DNA from 3 places in the Massilia sp. DJPM01 genome. Region 2 is predicted to be linked to each of the others. Evidence: predicted binding sites of a transcription regulator. Region 2 holds the regulator's gene; each other region holds the start of a gene.
The links. The regulator sigma-54, encoded in region 2, starts transcription at its own class of promoters, with help from an activator protein. The targets are predictions, from matches to a motif close to TGGCANGNAANCTGCTTT.
Positions count from the first base shown of each region.

Region 1: a site for sigma-54 is predicted at 1,533-1,550, ahead of glnA (type I glutamate--ammonia ligase). Genes of this name have one in related genera too.
Region 3: a site for sigma-54 is predicted at 3,304-3,321, ahead of PO883_RS12715 (ANTAR domain-containing response regulator). Genes of this name have one in related genera too.

Region 1 covers NZ_JAQOZV010000035.1:52,602-57,170, reverse strand. The annotation lists gene PO883_RS21210 (TAXI family TRAP transporter solute-binding subunit) at 1-811, shown strand, start outside; gene PO883_RS21205 (rhodanese-like domain-containing protein) at 842-1,300, opposite strand; gene glnA (type I glutamate--ammonia ligase) at 1,611-3,026, shown strand; gene PO883_RS21195 (DUF4124 domain-containing protein) at 3,221-3,721, shown strand; gene glnL (nitrogen regulation protein NR(II)) at 3,718-4,569, shown strand, end outside.
Region 2 covers NZ_JAQOZV010000003.1:115,906-120,474, forward strand. The annotation lists gene PO883_RS03130 (hypothetical protein) at 189-1,529, shown strand; gene PO883_RS03135 (RNA polymerase factor sigma-54) at 1,552-3,027, opposite strand; gene lptB (LPS export ABC transporter ATP-binding protein) at 3,030-3,788, opposite strand; gene lptA (lipopolysaccharide transport periplasmic protein LptA) at 3,785-4,387, opposite strand; gene lptC (LPS export ABC transporter periplasmic protein LptC) at 4,384-4,569, opposite strand, start outside.
Region 3 covers NZ_JAQOZV010000016.1:64,730-69,298, forward strand. The annotation lists gene PO883_RS12705 (MFS transporter) at 1-1,172, opposite strand, end outside; gene PO883_RS12710 (CmpA/NrtA family ABC transporter substrate-binding protein) at 1,441-2,586, opposite strand; gene PO883_RS12715 (ANTAR domain-containing response regulator) at 2,620-3,267, opposite strand; gene PO883_RS12720 (histidine phosphatase family protein) at 3,446-3,946, shown strand; gene PO883_RS12725 (AraC family transcriptional regulator) at 4,212-4,569, opposite strand, start outside.

The sequences.
Region 1 (4,569 bases), on a different contig from region 2:
GGAACTGCTGGAAGGACGCATCGATGGCCTGGTCTTCAGCTCCGGCCCGGACGCGCCGCTGGTGCAGATGCTGCTGCAAACGCCGGGCTTCAAGCTGTTTGACTTCACCCAGGCCGAAGCCTATTCACGGCGCTTGCCGTTCGTCTCGCACGTGGTGCTGCCGCGCGGGATCGTCGACGTGGGGCGCGACATCCCGGCCCAGGATTACCATCTGATCGCACCCACAGCGACGCTGGTGGCGCGTGAAGATTTGCATCCGGCGCTGATCGATTTGTACGTGCAGGCGGCCAGCGAAATTCATGGCGGCACCGGCTGGTTCCAGCAGCAGGGGCAGTTCCCGTCGGCGCGCTACACCGAAATTCCGGTGGCGCGCGAAGCGGCCAAGTTCTACAAGGATGGCGCGCCGCTGCTGCAACGCTACATGAGCTTTTGGCTGGCCAATTTTTTTGATCGCATGTGGGTCGTGGTGGTGGCGCTGGCGGCGCTGGTGCTGCCGCTGTCGAAGGTGGTGCCGCCGCTGTACGTGTGGCGGATTCGCTCGCGCGTCTACCGCTGGTACGGGCAGCTGCGCACGGTGGAGCAGGAGCTGGAGGCGGCGCAAGGCGCACAGCGGGCAGACATTTGCGCGGGGCTGTTAAAACGGCTCGATGAGATCGAAGAAATGGTCAACCAGATTTCGATTCCGCTCGCGTTTGCCGATGGCTTGTATGGCCTGCGCAGCCATATCAATTTCGTGCGCCAGCGGGTGAAGAACGCCGTGGCCGACGATCAAGTCCGCGCTACGCAATCCGCGCCGGGTGCGCTCGCGTAACGCCGCTGGCGCCGGTGAGCTTTTAAAAAATCAGGCCCCCAGCCACGGCAAGCCGGCCTTGCACCAGCCACCGACGCTCTTGCGGTGACCGTCCGCATCCTTGTCGCCCTCGAAGCCTTCCAGGATATCGAATGACTGCGCATAGCCATTTTCCGTCGCCACCCGTGCGGCGTGGCGCGACCTGACGCCCGAGCGGCACAAAAACAGCAGCACCTCATCCTTTTGCGCCACCGCTTCGAGCTGCCGCACGAAATCGGGATTGGGCGCGCCGTCCGGCCAGGTGCTCCATTGCACGGCGCAGTGCTGCTGCGCCGGAATGGCGACCTTGCCGACCCACGCGCGCTCGGCGTCGGTACGCACGTCCACCAGCCGCACGCGCGCTTCGCTGTGCAGCAGTTCCCACGCTTCCTGCGGCGTCACTGCGCCCGCATACGGTTGGCCGGGCGCGCGGGTGCGGGCGGTGGCAAGCAGGGTGTCGGCGTTACTCATGGCGTATTCCTCGGTCAAGTTTGCGATTATTATAGGAGCGGCGCACCACGGCGCGGCATTTTTCCCTTTTCGGTGCATCGTGCATCAACTTGGTGCAATCCGCGCGATTCGCACCAAGGTGGTGCGATCCCGATCAGACGCCCGCGCCGGCGCTGTTGCAGGGACTCCGGAGTTTAGTGATATTTGGCAGCATTTTCAACGCTGCTGCGCCATTCGGTCCGCATGGTCTGGCTGGCACGCTTTCTGCTATGATCCCTGTGAGTTTTGCCGCCGAGGTGGCAACCCCCCATTTATATTAGGAGAGATACGCATGGCAATGACGGCCGCAGAAGTCTTGGAAATGGTTAAAGAGAAGCACGTTCGCTTTGTGGACTTTCGCTTCGCCGACACGCGTGGCAAAGAGCAGCACGTAACGGTTCCCGTATCGCACTTCGATCTCGACAAATTTGAATCGGGCCACGCTTTCGACGGCTCGTCGATCGCCGGCTGGAAGGGCATCGAAGCGTCCGACATGCTGCTCATGCCAGACCCGAACACGGCCAACATCGATCCGTTCATGGAAGAAGTCACGCTGTTCATGCAGTGCGACGTCATCGAGCCGGCCGACGGCAAGGGCTACGACCGCGATCCGCGTTCGATCGCCAAGCGCGCCGAAGCCTACCTCAAGTCGACCGGCATCGGCGACACCGCCTACTTCGGCCCTGAGCCGGAATTCTTCATCTTCGACAGCGTGCGCTGGAAGATCGACATGTCGGGCTGCTTCGTCAAGATCGATTCGGATGAATCGTCGTGGGCGACCGATGCCAAGACCGAAGGCGGCAACAGCGGCCACCGTCCAACCGTCAAGGGCGGCTACTTCCCGGTGCCACCAGTCGATTCGTTCCAGGACATGCGCTCGGAAATGTGCCTGATCCTCGAAGAACTGGGCATCCCGGTCGAAGTGCACCACCACGAAGTGGCTGGCGCCGGCCAGAATGAAATCGGCACCCGCTTCTCGACCCTGGTCGAGCGCGCCGACTGGACCCAGAACCTGAAATACGTGGTCTGGAACGTGGCCCACAGCTATGGCAAGACCGCCACCTTCATGCCGAAACCGATCGTTGGCGACAACGGCTCGGGCATGCACGTGCACCAGTCGATCTGGAAAGACGGCAAGAACCTGTTCGCCGGCGACGGCTATGCCGGCCTGTCGGAAGATGCGCTGTTCTACATCGGCGGCATCATCAAGCACGCCAAGGCACTGAACGCGATCACCAACCCGGGTACCAACTCGTACAAGCGCCTGGTGCCTGGCTACGAAGCGCCGGTGAAACTGGCTTACTCGGCCAAGAACCGTTCGGCCTCGATCCGCATCCCGCATGTGGCGAACCCGAAAGGCCGCCGCATCGAGACCCGCTTCCCGGATCCGCTGGCCAACGTGTACCTGTGCTTCGCCGCGCTGCTGATGGCTGGCCTGGACGGTATCGCCAACAAGATCCACCCGGGCGAAGCAGCGTCGAAAGACCTGTACCACCTGCCGCCGGAAGAAGACGCGCTGATCCCGACCGTGTGCTCCTCGCTCGAAGAAGCGCTCGACAACCTGAACAAGGACCGCGAGTTCCTGACACGCGGTGGTGTTTTCAGCAACAGCATGATCGATGCCTACATCGAACTCAAAATGCAGGACGTGCAGCGCATGCGCATGACCACGCACCCGGCCGAGTTCGACATGTACTACTCGCTGTAATTGTTTTTGGTTGGCAAGCATTGCCAACGTGCAGCACCTGTAGCTGGAGAGACATCAAAACGTATCTCTCCGGTATAAAAACGCGAGGAAGGCCACGGCTTTCCTCGCGTTTTTCATTGGATGTTGTATATTCGGTTGAATCTAATTACTCCACGGAATTCCGTGAAACAACGCTGATGCTTATGATAACGAGGATGTCCCGAATTCGCCCGCACCGACCGCTGCGTTCGCCTTTGCTGGCGCTGGTGCTGCTCGCCGGCCTCGGTGCGCAGCTGCCGGCCCGGGCCGACATCTATCTGTGCGTCGATGCCAGTGGCCGCAAGGAGTTGACCGACAACCCCAAGCCGGGCTGCAAGCAGCTCGACGTGCCGAACAATATTCCCGCGCCGTCGGGGCGCAAGAGCAGCGCTCCGGCCAAGCCGGTGACCACGCCGACCGATTTCCCCAAGGTGGGTGGCAGCGAGCAGCGCGCGCGCGACGCCGACCGGCGCCAGATCCTCAACGACGAACTGCACGCCGAAGAAAAGAAGCTGGCCGAACTCAAACGCGAGTACAACAAGGGCGAGCCTGAACGCCAGGGCAACGAGAAGAACTACGCCAAGTACCAGGAGCGGGTCCAGTCGATGGCCGACAACATCGCGCGCGCCGAGAAGAATATCGAAGCGCTGCGGCGCGAAATTTCGAACATTAAATGACCATGGCCGCGCCTTGCGTGCCACGGCGCGAAGCCCTGGCCGGCCTCGACCTGCTGGCGTCGGCCGTGCTGCTGGTCGACGCCGGCGGCACCATCACCTTTGCCAACGCGGCCGCCGAGCACCTGCTGGAAAGCTCGCTGCGGGCCCTGCAACGCCAGCAGCTGCATACCCTGTTCCTCAACGCCGAGGAATTGCTCAATCTGTGCACACAGGCGCTGGCCCATAAATACGCCGACCTGCGCCAGGACCTGACCCTGGAGCGCAGCGGACGCGAACCGCTGCATGTGCACAGCATCGTCAGCGAGGCGGGCGAATCGGGCATCGTGATCGAGCTGCGCGAGAACGTCCAGCAGTTGAAACTCGACCGCGAAGAGCGCATCCTCGACCAGAGCCAGGTCAACAAGGAACTGGTGCGCAACCTGGCGCACGAGATCAAGAACCCGCTGGGCGGCATCCGCGGCGCGGCGCAGCTGCTCGAACTCGAACTGCCGGCGCGCCACCTGACCCAGCTGCGCGAATACACGCAGGTGATCATCAAGGAAGCGGACCGCCTGCAAACCCTGGTCGACCGCCTGCTGGCGCCGCACCGGCGTCCGCACATCGTCGGCGACGTCAATATCCATGAAGTGTGCGAGCGCGTGCGCAGCCTGATCCTGGCCGAGTTCCCGCTCGGGCTGGCCATCCGGCGCGACTACGATGCCTCGATTCCCGAGTTCAGGGGCGACAAGGAACAGTTGATCCAGACCGTGCTCAATATCGCGCACAATGCCGCCCAGGCCCTGTCCGAGCGGATCGTGGCGGGCGACGCCGAGCTGGTTTTCAAGACCCGCGTGGCGCGCCAGGTGACC
Region 2 (4,569 bases):
CAGTTATTCGGCATAGCACAAGGTAAGCACAAAGACGCCAGGAATCAAGGGGAAATAGGCGATATATTCGCTGCGGTATATCCTCGCGATACCGCGGGGATCGGAAAGTAGCAGGTATGTAAGTCGATATATATAAGACAACGGACTTCCCCTACAATCGCTTCCCCCGCCAATTTCCCGATGCCGATATGTTCAAACGCTCCGCCTTCATCTCCCTGCCGCGCCTGCTCCTGGCCGGCGCCCTGTGCGCCAGTGCCCCAGCCTTTGCCGCCCTCAGTTTCGACCTGAGCGTCGCCACCAAATACAAGGTCGCCTCGCACGGCGACAATCCGCCACCGGACGAGGTCAAGCAGTACAAGGTTTTGCTGGGCGAACGCTATTTGTCGGTGAGCAGCGCGGGCGAAACGATGATTTACGACCTGGCGAACCGGCGCCGCTATCAGATCGACCTGGCCAGTGGCAGCTATGTCGACTACTCGCTGTTCGATGGCGTCGGCTTTCGCATGCAGGAATTGAAAAACCGGGCTTCCATGAACAAGGCCCTGATCATGGCCAACGTCGAACCGCCCTCGTTCGACCCGGTCTTCGACGAGCATAATTTGTCGATCACGTCGGCGCCACGCAAGCTGTCCGAATCTACCGAGGCCGGCGCCACCGTGCTGGCGGTCGACGGCAATCCCTTGGCGCACATCCCTGCCGGCGGCACCCGCGTCAACGCCGGCGACGCGGCCCTGTTCGAGCGCATGATGCGCTACCGTTTCGGCGGCCATCCGCTGGTGCTGGCGCGCCTGGCCAGCGAAAAGCGCGTGCCGGCCGGCTTCGTGATGCACCACAAGCAGGTCGGCCACAGCCAGACGCGTACCTATACGGTCAGCGCGCTCAGGCAAAGCGCTCCGGCCAGCTACGACCTCAAGCCGTACAAGCCGCGCGCGGCAGCGGCTAACGAACTCGATCAGCTGCTCGACAAGGCGCAGGCGAATGCGGCCCCGCCGACGGCGGCAACCAGGCAAGCGTTCGAGACCGGGATCGCACAAGCGTTCGCCGACAAGCGCGCCTTCGACGCCATGCTCGGCATGTCCGAATTGGCGTTTGTCAGCGGTGATCCGATGAAAATGCCGACCCCGGAGCAGAAGGTGCTGCTCAACGCCGACCCGCAAGTGCGCGCGTTTGCGGCGGCGATACGGTCCAAGGGGAAGGCGGAGATGGAGGCGGCGCTCGCCACGCTGCAGGAACTGCGCAAGCTCAACACCCACAAACAGCACATGCTGGCGTTGTTTGAAGCAAATTGGCGCGCCAAGCTGGGCGACGTACGCGGCGCGCTGCCGCTGTACGCCAGCGTCTTGCGCGCCAATCCGGCGCTGGCCGGAGCCTACAAGGATATGGGCGACGCGCTGTTCAAAAGCTATGACATGGCGCGTGCCTGGCGCAGCTGGGACGCCGGCCGGCGCATGGCGCCGGGGCTGGAACAGTTCAAGGCGGTCAACCAGTACGAACAGCTGCTGCTGCGCGAGCACCCGGAGTTTTTCTAGGCACCGCGCAACCCTGAACGCCCTACAGGCACTTGCGCAGGGCGACCGGCGGAATCTTGAGCGCTTCGCGGTACTTGGCGACCGTGCGGCGCGCGATCACCATGCCCTGCTCGCCCAGCATGTCGGCGATCTTGCTGTCCGACAGAGGGCTTTTGGGATCCTCGGCGCTGGTCAGCTGCACGATCAGCGCGCGGATCGCCGTCGATGACGCTTCGCCGCCCGCTTCGGTGGCCACGTGGCTGCCGAAAAAATACTTCAGCTCGAACATGCCGTGCGGCGTCATCATGTACTTTTGCGTGGTCACGCGCGAGATCGTACTTTCGTGCAGCCCGAGCGTGTCGGCGATTTCGCGCAGCACCAGCGGACGCATCGCCACCGCGCCGTGCGAGAAGAAATTGCGCTGGCGTTCGACGATCGCTTCGGCCACCCGCAAGATGGTATCGAAGCGCTGGCGCATGTTCTTGATCAGCCACTTGGCTTCCTGCAGCTGCGCGCCCATCTGCCCTTCGCCCTTGCCCTGCTTGAGCAGCGCGGCGTACATGCTGTTCACGCGCAGGCGCGGCATGACGTCGTTATTGAGCATCACCGACCAGCCGTTTTTCGCTTTGCGCACGATCACGTCCGGCACCACGTAGTCCGACACGTCGGACGCGAACTCCGCGCCCGGATGCGGATTGCACTGGCGGATCACGGTCTGCGCCTCGCGCAAGTCCTCGTCGTCGCAGTCGAGCGCTTTTTTCAGCTTGTTGAATTCGCGCTGGGCGAACCAGGTCAGATGGTTCTCGACGATGGTCAGCGCCATGCGCCGCGTCACCAGCGCCACGCCCGGCATGCGCCGGATCTGCAACGCCAGGCATTCGGACGCATTGCGCGCGCCCACGCCGATCGGGTCGAAACTTTGCAGCAGCGCCAGCGCGGTGCGCAATTCCTCGATTTCGATTTCCAGCTCGGGCGGCATGCGCTCGTGGATCTCTTCCAGCGTTTCGGTCAGGTAGCCATTGTCGTCGACGGCGTCGACGATCAGTTCGACCAGCGCGCGGTCGCGCGGCTCCAGCACGGTCACGCGCATCTGCTCCATCAGGTGCTCGCGCAAGGTGGTGGCGGACGCTTCGAGCTGCGGGCGCGAATCCTCGTCGTCGGAGGTCTTGGCGCGGCCGAGGTCGCCCCATTCGCCATCGTTGTCGCTGCTGCTGGCCGGGCTATCCGCCTCGCCGCCCTCGAAGCCTTCGCCTTCGGCCGGCGCCGGCGCATCCTGCGCCCCCGGCTCGGGCGCCGCTTCGGTCGGCGTCGAGGTGCTGCTGATGGCGCCATCACCGAGCAGGCGCACCGAATGATCGAGCGGATCGTCGAGCCGTTCGAGCAGCGGATTGTCGCTTAACAGCTGTTCCAGTTCCTGGTGCAGTTCCAGGGTCGACAACTGCAGCAGCCGGATCGACTGCTGCAGCTGGGGCGTAAGGGCGAGGTGCTGGGAGGTGCGTAGTTGAAGGGACTGTTTCATGCCTACATCCGGAAATGTTCGCCCAGGTAGACCCGGCGCACGGATTCATCGGCGATGATGTCGTCGGGTCGACCGGAGGCGAGCACCGCACCCTGGTTGATGATGTAGGCGCGGTCGCAGATGCCCAGCGTTTCGCGCACGTTATGGTCGGTGATCAGAACGCCGATGCCGCGCTGCTTGAGGAAGCGCACGATGCGCTGGATCTCGATGACGGCGATCGGATCGACCCCGGCGAACGGTTCGTCGAGCAGCACGAAGCGCGGGTTGGTCGCCAGCGCGCGCGCGATCTCGACCCGGCGCCGCTCGCCGCCCGACAGCGTCATGGCCTGGTTTTCGCGCAGTTTTTCAATTTGCAGGTCGGCCAGCAGGGTGTCGAGGCGTTCGTTGATCTGGGCCTTGGTGAGCGCCTTGCCGTCCACCTTTTGCAGTTCCAGCACGGCGCGGATGTTTTCTTCGACCGTCAGCTTGCGGAACACCGACGCTTCCTGCGGCAGGTACGACAGGCCGAGCGTGGCGCGGCGGTGGATCGGCAGGCTCGAAATATCGACCCCGCTGATGTCGATGGTGCCCGCATCCGACGGCACCAGGCCGACGATCATGTAGAACGAGGTGGTCTTGCCGGCGCCGTTGGGGCCGAGCAGTCCGACCACTTCGCCGCAGTCGACCTGCAACGAGACGTCGCGTACGACCAGGCGCTTGCCGTAGCTTTTCTGCAGGCCGCGCACGATCAGCGTGCTGCCGCAATTCTTCGTTTCGATCATGGGTTTCCCGCCGCTGGCGTGGTGGCCGGTGCTGGCGCCGCTGCGCCCGGTGGCGTGGCCGGTGCCGCGCGCGGCTTGCGCGGCGCGATGATCATGGTGCCACGGCCCTGTCCCGGCTTGTTGGCGCCGCTGGCGTCGTTACGAGCCACGAAGACTTCCTTGCGGCTGTCGTAGGAAATGAATTCGCTCTCGATTTCGTTGGTCGGCTTCTGGCCTTCCAGCTGGCGGATCTTGGCGCCGGAGAAGAGCTTCATCATGTCGTTGCGTTCATCGTATTCGATGCGCTGGGCCTGGCCTTCGATCCACAGGTCCGGGCCGCCGTCGCGTTTCTGGCGGAACGTGGCGGCCTTGCCGGCGCTGGCGGTCAGGGTCACGAACATGTCGCCTTCGGGCGTTTCCTTGATGATGGCGCGGTCGGACTTGAGGATCAGGGTGCCCTTGGTGACGACCACGTTCCCGGTCAGTATGGTCACCTGGGTCACTTCGTTGGTTTCAAGGGAATCGTAACCGATCACCGCCTGTTTGGCGGCATCGGCCTTTTCGGCGGACGCGGTTGCCGCGGCCAGGCCGAGCAGGGCGAAGGCTAGAAATTTTTTCATTGTGGTTTACCTGTGATGGGTGGCGCTGCGCGCGCCGCTTTCGATGGATAGACGATCTGCCCGCGGCTGGCGAACTTGAGCTCGCGCGTCGCGTTGTTCGCGTCCATGCCGGTCCCGGTGATGGTGGCGGTGCCCAGCGTGACCTGGACCGGCTGGTCGGAGGTCATGCGGTCTTCGTCGGT
Region 3 (4,569 bases), on a different contig from region 2:
CCTTTCATGAGGAAGCCCGCGGCGACCGCGCCCACGTTGCCGCCGGCGCCGATGATGCCGGCCACGCCGCCCAGCGCCTTGCTGTCGATGAAGGGCACCAGCGCGTAAGTGGCGCCGCATGCCATGTGGGTGAACAGGCCGAAGACCAGCATGGCGATCACCGCGAAGACAACGCCATCGGCCTTGGCGAACCACAGCAGGCCGGCGCCTTCGCCGATCATCAGCACGAACAGCAGCGTGACGCGGCTGTTGATGGTGCCGCGCATGGCCATCTTGTCCGACACCCAGCCGCCCAGGGCACGGGCAAACAGCGCCAGCAAGCCAAAGCTGCCGGCGGCCATGCCGGCTTCCTTCAGGCTCAGTTTGAAATGGTCGACGTAGTACACGGCGGCGATGTTGTGGATGAAGATCTCGATGCCGAAGCAGGCGCCGTAGGTGACGAACAGCAGCCACACGCGGTGGTTGACGCTGGCGGCCTTGAAGCTCTCCCAACCGCCTTTCTTGCCACCTTCGATGGCGATGCCGGCGGCGCGCATCTCGTCGTAATTACCTTGCGGGCAATCCTGGGTGAATTTCCAGTACAAGCCGGCCATGACGATCATCAGCACGCCCGGCACCAGCAGGGCCACGCGCCAGCCGGCCGCTTCGCTCACGCCCAGCATCAGCAGCGCGCCAACCAGCAGGGGCATCAGCGCCTGGGCCGCGCCGCCGCCGGCATTGCCCCAGCCGGCCGCTGCCGCGTTGGCGGTGCCGACCACCTTGGGGCCGAACATGACGGAGGTGTGGTACTGGGTGATGACGAAGCTGGCGCCGACCGCGCCGATGCCGAGGCGGAAGAACAGGAAGCTTTCGTAGCTTTGCGACGCAGCCACGCCGAGGACGGGGATCGCGCCGAGCAGCAGCAGGCCGGTGTAGGCCTTGCGCGGGCCGAAGCGGTCGCACATGGGGCCGACGATCAGGCGTACCAGGATCGTGATGGCGACGGCGGCGATGTTGATGTTGGCGACCTGGGCGAGGGTCAGTCCGAATTCGCCTTTGATGATCGGCATCAGCGGCGCGCAGGCGAACCAGGCGAAGAAGCAGACGAAGAAAGCCATCCAGGTCAGGTGGAAGGCGCGCATCTGCGGTGTGCTGATACTGAAAAGTTCGATGGTGTTTGCTTTGGTGGCCATTGTTTATCCCGTTAAAAACAAAAAGGCGTCCGGCCAGACCCGGTTGTCAAAACCAGGCTGGACGGACGCCGTTGTCCTGCCGATCCGTCGTTAGATCAGCGCAAGTTGTTCAGGGGATCGCCATTGATCCGATATGTATTGTTTAGCAAACGCCGTGCCAGGGCCGATGCGGGGCGGGATGGGACGGGTGAGGCGGGGATATGAGGCGAGCGCTACATTGCGGTGCACAAATGCCCGAAAATGATGCGCGGGAGCGTGCGCGCCGCCCCTACCGCCAATGAATCGGAAACGACTCCGCATATCCGCGCGGATCGCTGCCGTCCCAGCGCACGCCATCGATCAGCGTCGAACTGCGCATCGTTGACGACGGCACCAGGGTCCCGGTCATTTCCGCCGCGCCCTTGTACAATTCGATCCGGTTGACGGCCTGCGCCTGCCCCAGGTAATCCGGCTCGTCCCTGAGCAAACCCCAGCGCCGCTGCTGCGTCATGAACCACATCCCGTCCGACAGATACGGAAAATTCACTTCGCCGTCGGCATGGAAACTGAGCGCCTTTTCATCGGTCCACTGGCCGCCCGCGCCATTGTCATACTGTCCCGCCAGGCGCGCCGCGATGGCTGCCCTGCCCGTATTCAGATACGCCGAGCCGGCCAGCACCGTGGCCGTCTGCTCCTTGTTGGCGCGGGAGGCCTCGATCCACCGGCTGGCATCGAGCACCGCCGCGATCATGGCGCGGCAGGTATCCGGATCGCTCGCGGCAAACGCCGCCGTCGTTCCCAGCACCTTGCCCGGATGGTCGGGCCAGATCTGCTGGCTGGTCACGGCCGTCACGCCCACGCCCTCGTCGATGGCGCGCTGGCCCCAAGGCTCGCCGGCACAAAAACCATCGATCATCCCGGCGCCCAGGCTGCCCACCATCTGGGCCGGCGGCACCGTCAAGGCGCGCGCCTGGCGCAGCGGGTCGATGCCGTGCGCGGCCAGCCAGTAATACAGCAGCATCGCGTGATTGCCAGTGGGGAAAGTGTGGGCGAAGGTGTAGGCGCGCGGCAAGTCCCGCATCCGCTGCGCCAGGCTCGGCCCATCCAGCGCACCCTGCTGCGCCAGCGCGCGCGACAGGGTCACGGCCTGGCCATTGCGGCTCAGGTTCATCAGGACCGCCATCGCCTGCTGCTGACAGCCGATGCCCAGCTGCACGCCATACATCAAGCCGTACAACACGTGGGCGGCATCGAGCGCGCCCGAACCCAGCTTGTCGCGCACGTTGGCCCACGAGGTTTCGCGGCTGAGCACGATCCTGATGCCGTATTGGCGGTCGAAACCGCACTCGGCCGCCATCACCAGCGAGGCGCAGTCGGTCAGCGGCATGAAGCCGATCCTGACCGTACGCAATTGATTTACTTTTGTCTCTGCCATACAGCTCCTTGCTTTCCTGTGGCCCGCGGCGAATTAACCGAGCAGATCCTCGACATCGAGGATGCGCTGGGCTATCTCCGCCAGCTTCAAATTCTTGTTCATCGCCATGCTGCGCAGTTTCTGGTAGGCCTGGTCCTCGGTCAGCCGGTGATGGGTCATCAGGAGGCCCTTGGCGCGGTCGATTACCTTGCGCTCGGCCAGCTTGTGGCGCGTCTCGTTCAGCTCGACCAGCAGCTTCTGCTCCTGGCGGAAGCGCGCCAGCGCCACGTTCAGCACCGGCTTGATGCGTTCGGATTGCAAGCCGGCCACGATGTAGGCCGACACGCCGGCGGCCATGGCCGCGTCCATGCTGCTGGTGGTGTCGTCCTCGGTGAACAACACGATCGGGCGGCGCTCGTCGCGGGTGGCGATGACGATGTGTTCGAGCACGTCGCGCGCGTCCGATTCGGCATCGATGATGATCATGTCGGGTTGAAGTTGAGCGATCCTGTCGGGCAGATAGATATCGGCGGGCAGCGAAGCGACGATGTCGTAGCCCGATTCGAGCAGGCCGATGCGCAGCGCGTTGCCGCGCAAGACCTGGACGGCCAGGGCGGCATCATGCTCGCCACCTTCCGGCACGATCGTATTGACGACGACAATGCGCAGCTTGCGAGGGGGTTGCGCGGGGGTTTTGGGCATTTTATTGGTTGGGAGTGAGGCCATGTCCTTACCAGACAAGCAAGATACGCGCCAACACGCCTCCCGCCGGCACGACTGCCGAGAGGGGAAGCGGGAGCGGGAATAGTTGCGCTTCCTCGCCTGCCTGGGATACATTGTTGTTTCTATAACCCAGACATTCTGAAAGCCGACCATGCGCATGCGATCTTCCCTCTTCGGCGGCCTGTTCCTGGCTGCGGCCCTGCTGGCACCCGGCCTGGCGTCAGCCGACCCAACCATCATTTATCTGGTCCGCCATGGCGAAAAGGGATCGGCCGACAAGGATCCCGCGCTGACAAAGCGAGGCCAGGCGCGCGCGCGCAACATCGCCGCCATTCTCAAGTCGACCGGCATCGCGCATATTTACAGCAGTACGTATCAGCGCACCCGCCAGACCGCCCAGCCGCTCGCCACCGCGCTGGGATTGCCGGTGCAAGTGTATGACCCGGCGCAGAGCGACAAACTGGTCGGGGAAGTCAAGGCGACGGGCGGTACCGCCTTGGTGGTCGGCCATTCGAATACCGTGCCCGAACTGGTGCGCCTGTTCGGCGGCACGCCGGGGAGCGATATCGGGGAAGATGAATTCGACCGGCTGTATCAGCTGATCGTGGATAAAGATGGCAGCGTGACGACGGTATTGCTGCATTCCGCGGCGCCGTGACGGATGTGGAAGACGCCGCGGCCGGCGCATGCGGCCTTGGCGGGCATCGGATTGCCGCCGTGAGGGACGTGCTTGCCCCCTTGCCTTCGCCAACGATCGAAAATTCAGAGCGAACATATCTGAAAATTCAACACCGTGCGCGCCGATGTGGGCGATATGACCTTTGACCAGAGCAACAATTCGAGGGGCATGGGTGGCGTCCTTCAATGGCCCCTGATCGTGAGGCCAGCTGAAACAGGCACCAACTAGCCTTCTGGCTTTGCGTTCAATGCGCCGTGACGTAGCCCGGCGGCTCGCTCGGCGCCTGGCTCAGGATCGTCTTCATCAGCGCCGCCTCCTGCACCGGGCTGCGGCCGAAAAAGCGCTTGAATTCGCGGCTGAACTGCGAACTGCTTTCGTAGCCGACCCGGTTCGAGGCGGACGAGGCGCTCATGCCCTCTTGCACCATCAACAGCCTTGCCTTGTGCAGGCGCGTGCTCTTGAGATACTGGATCGGCGAAGTGTGCGTCACCGCCTTGAAGTTGGCGTGGAAAGCCGCCACGCTCATGCCCGCCTCGTGCGCCAGTGTCGGCACGTCCAGCTCGCCGCTGAAACCCGCATGAATGCGGCGCAAGGCCTTGCCG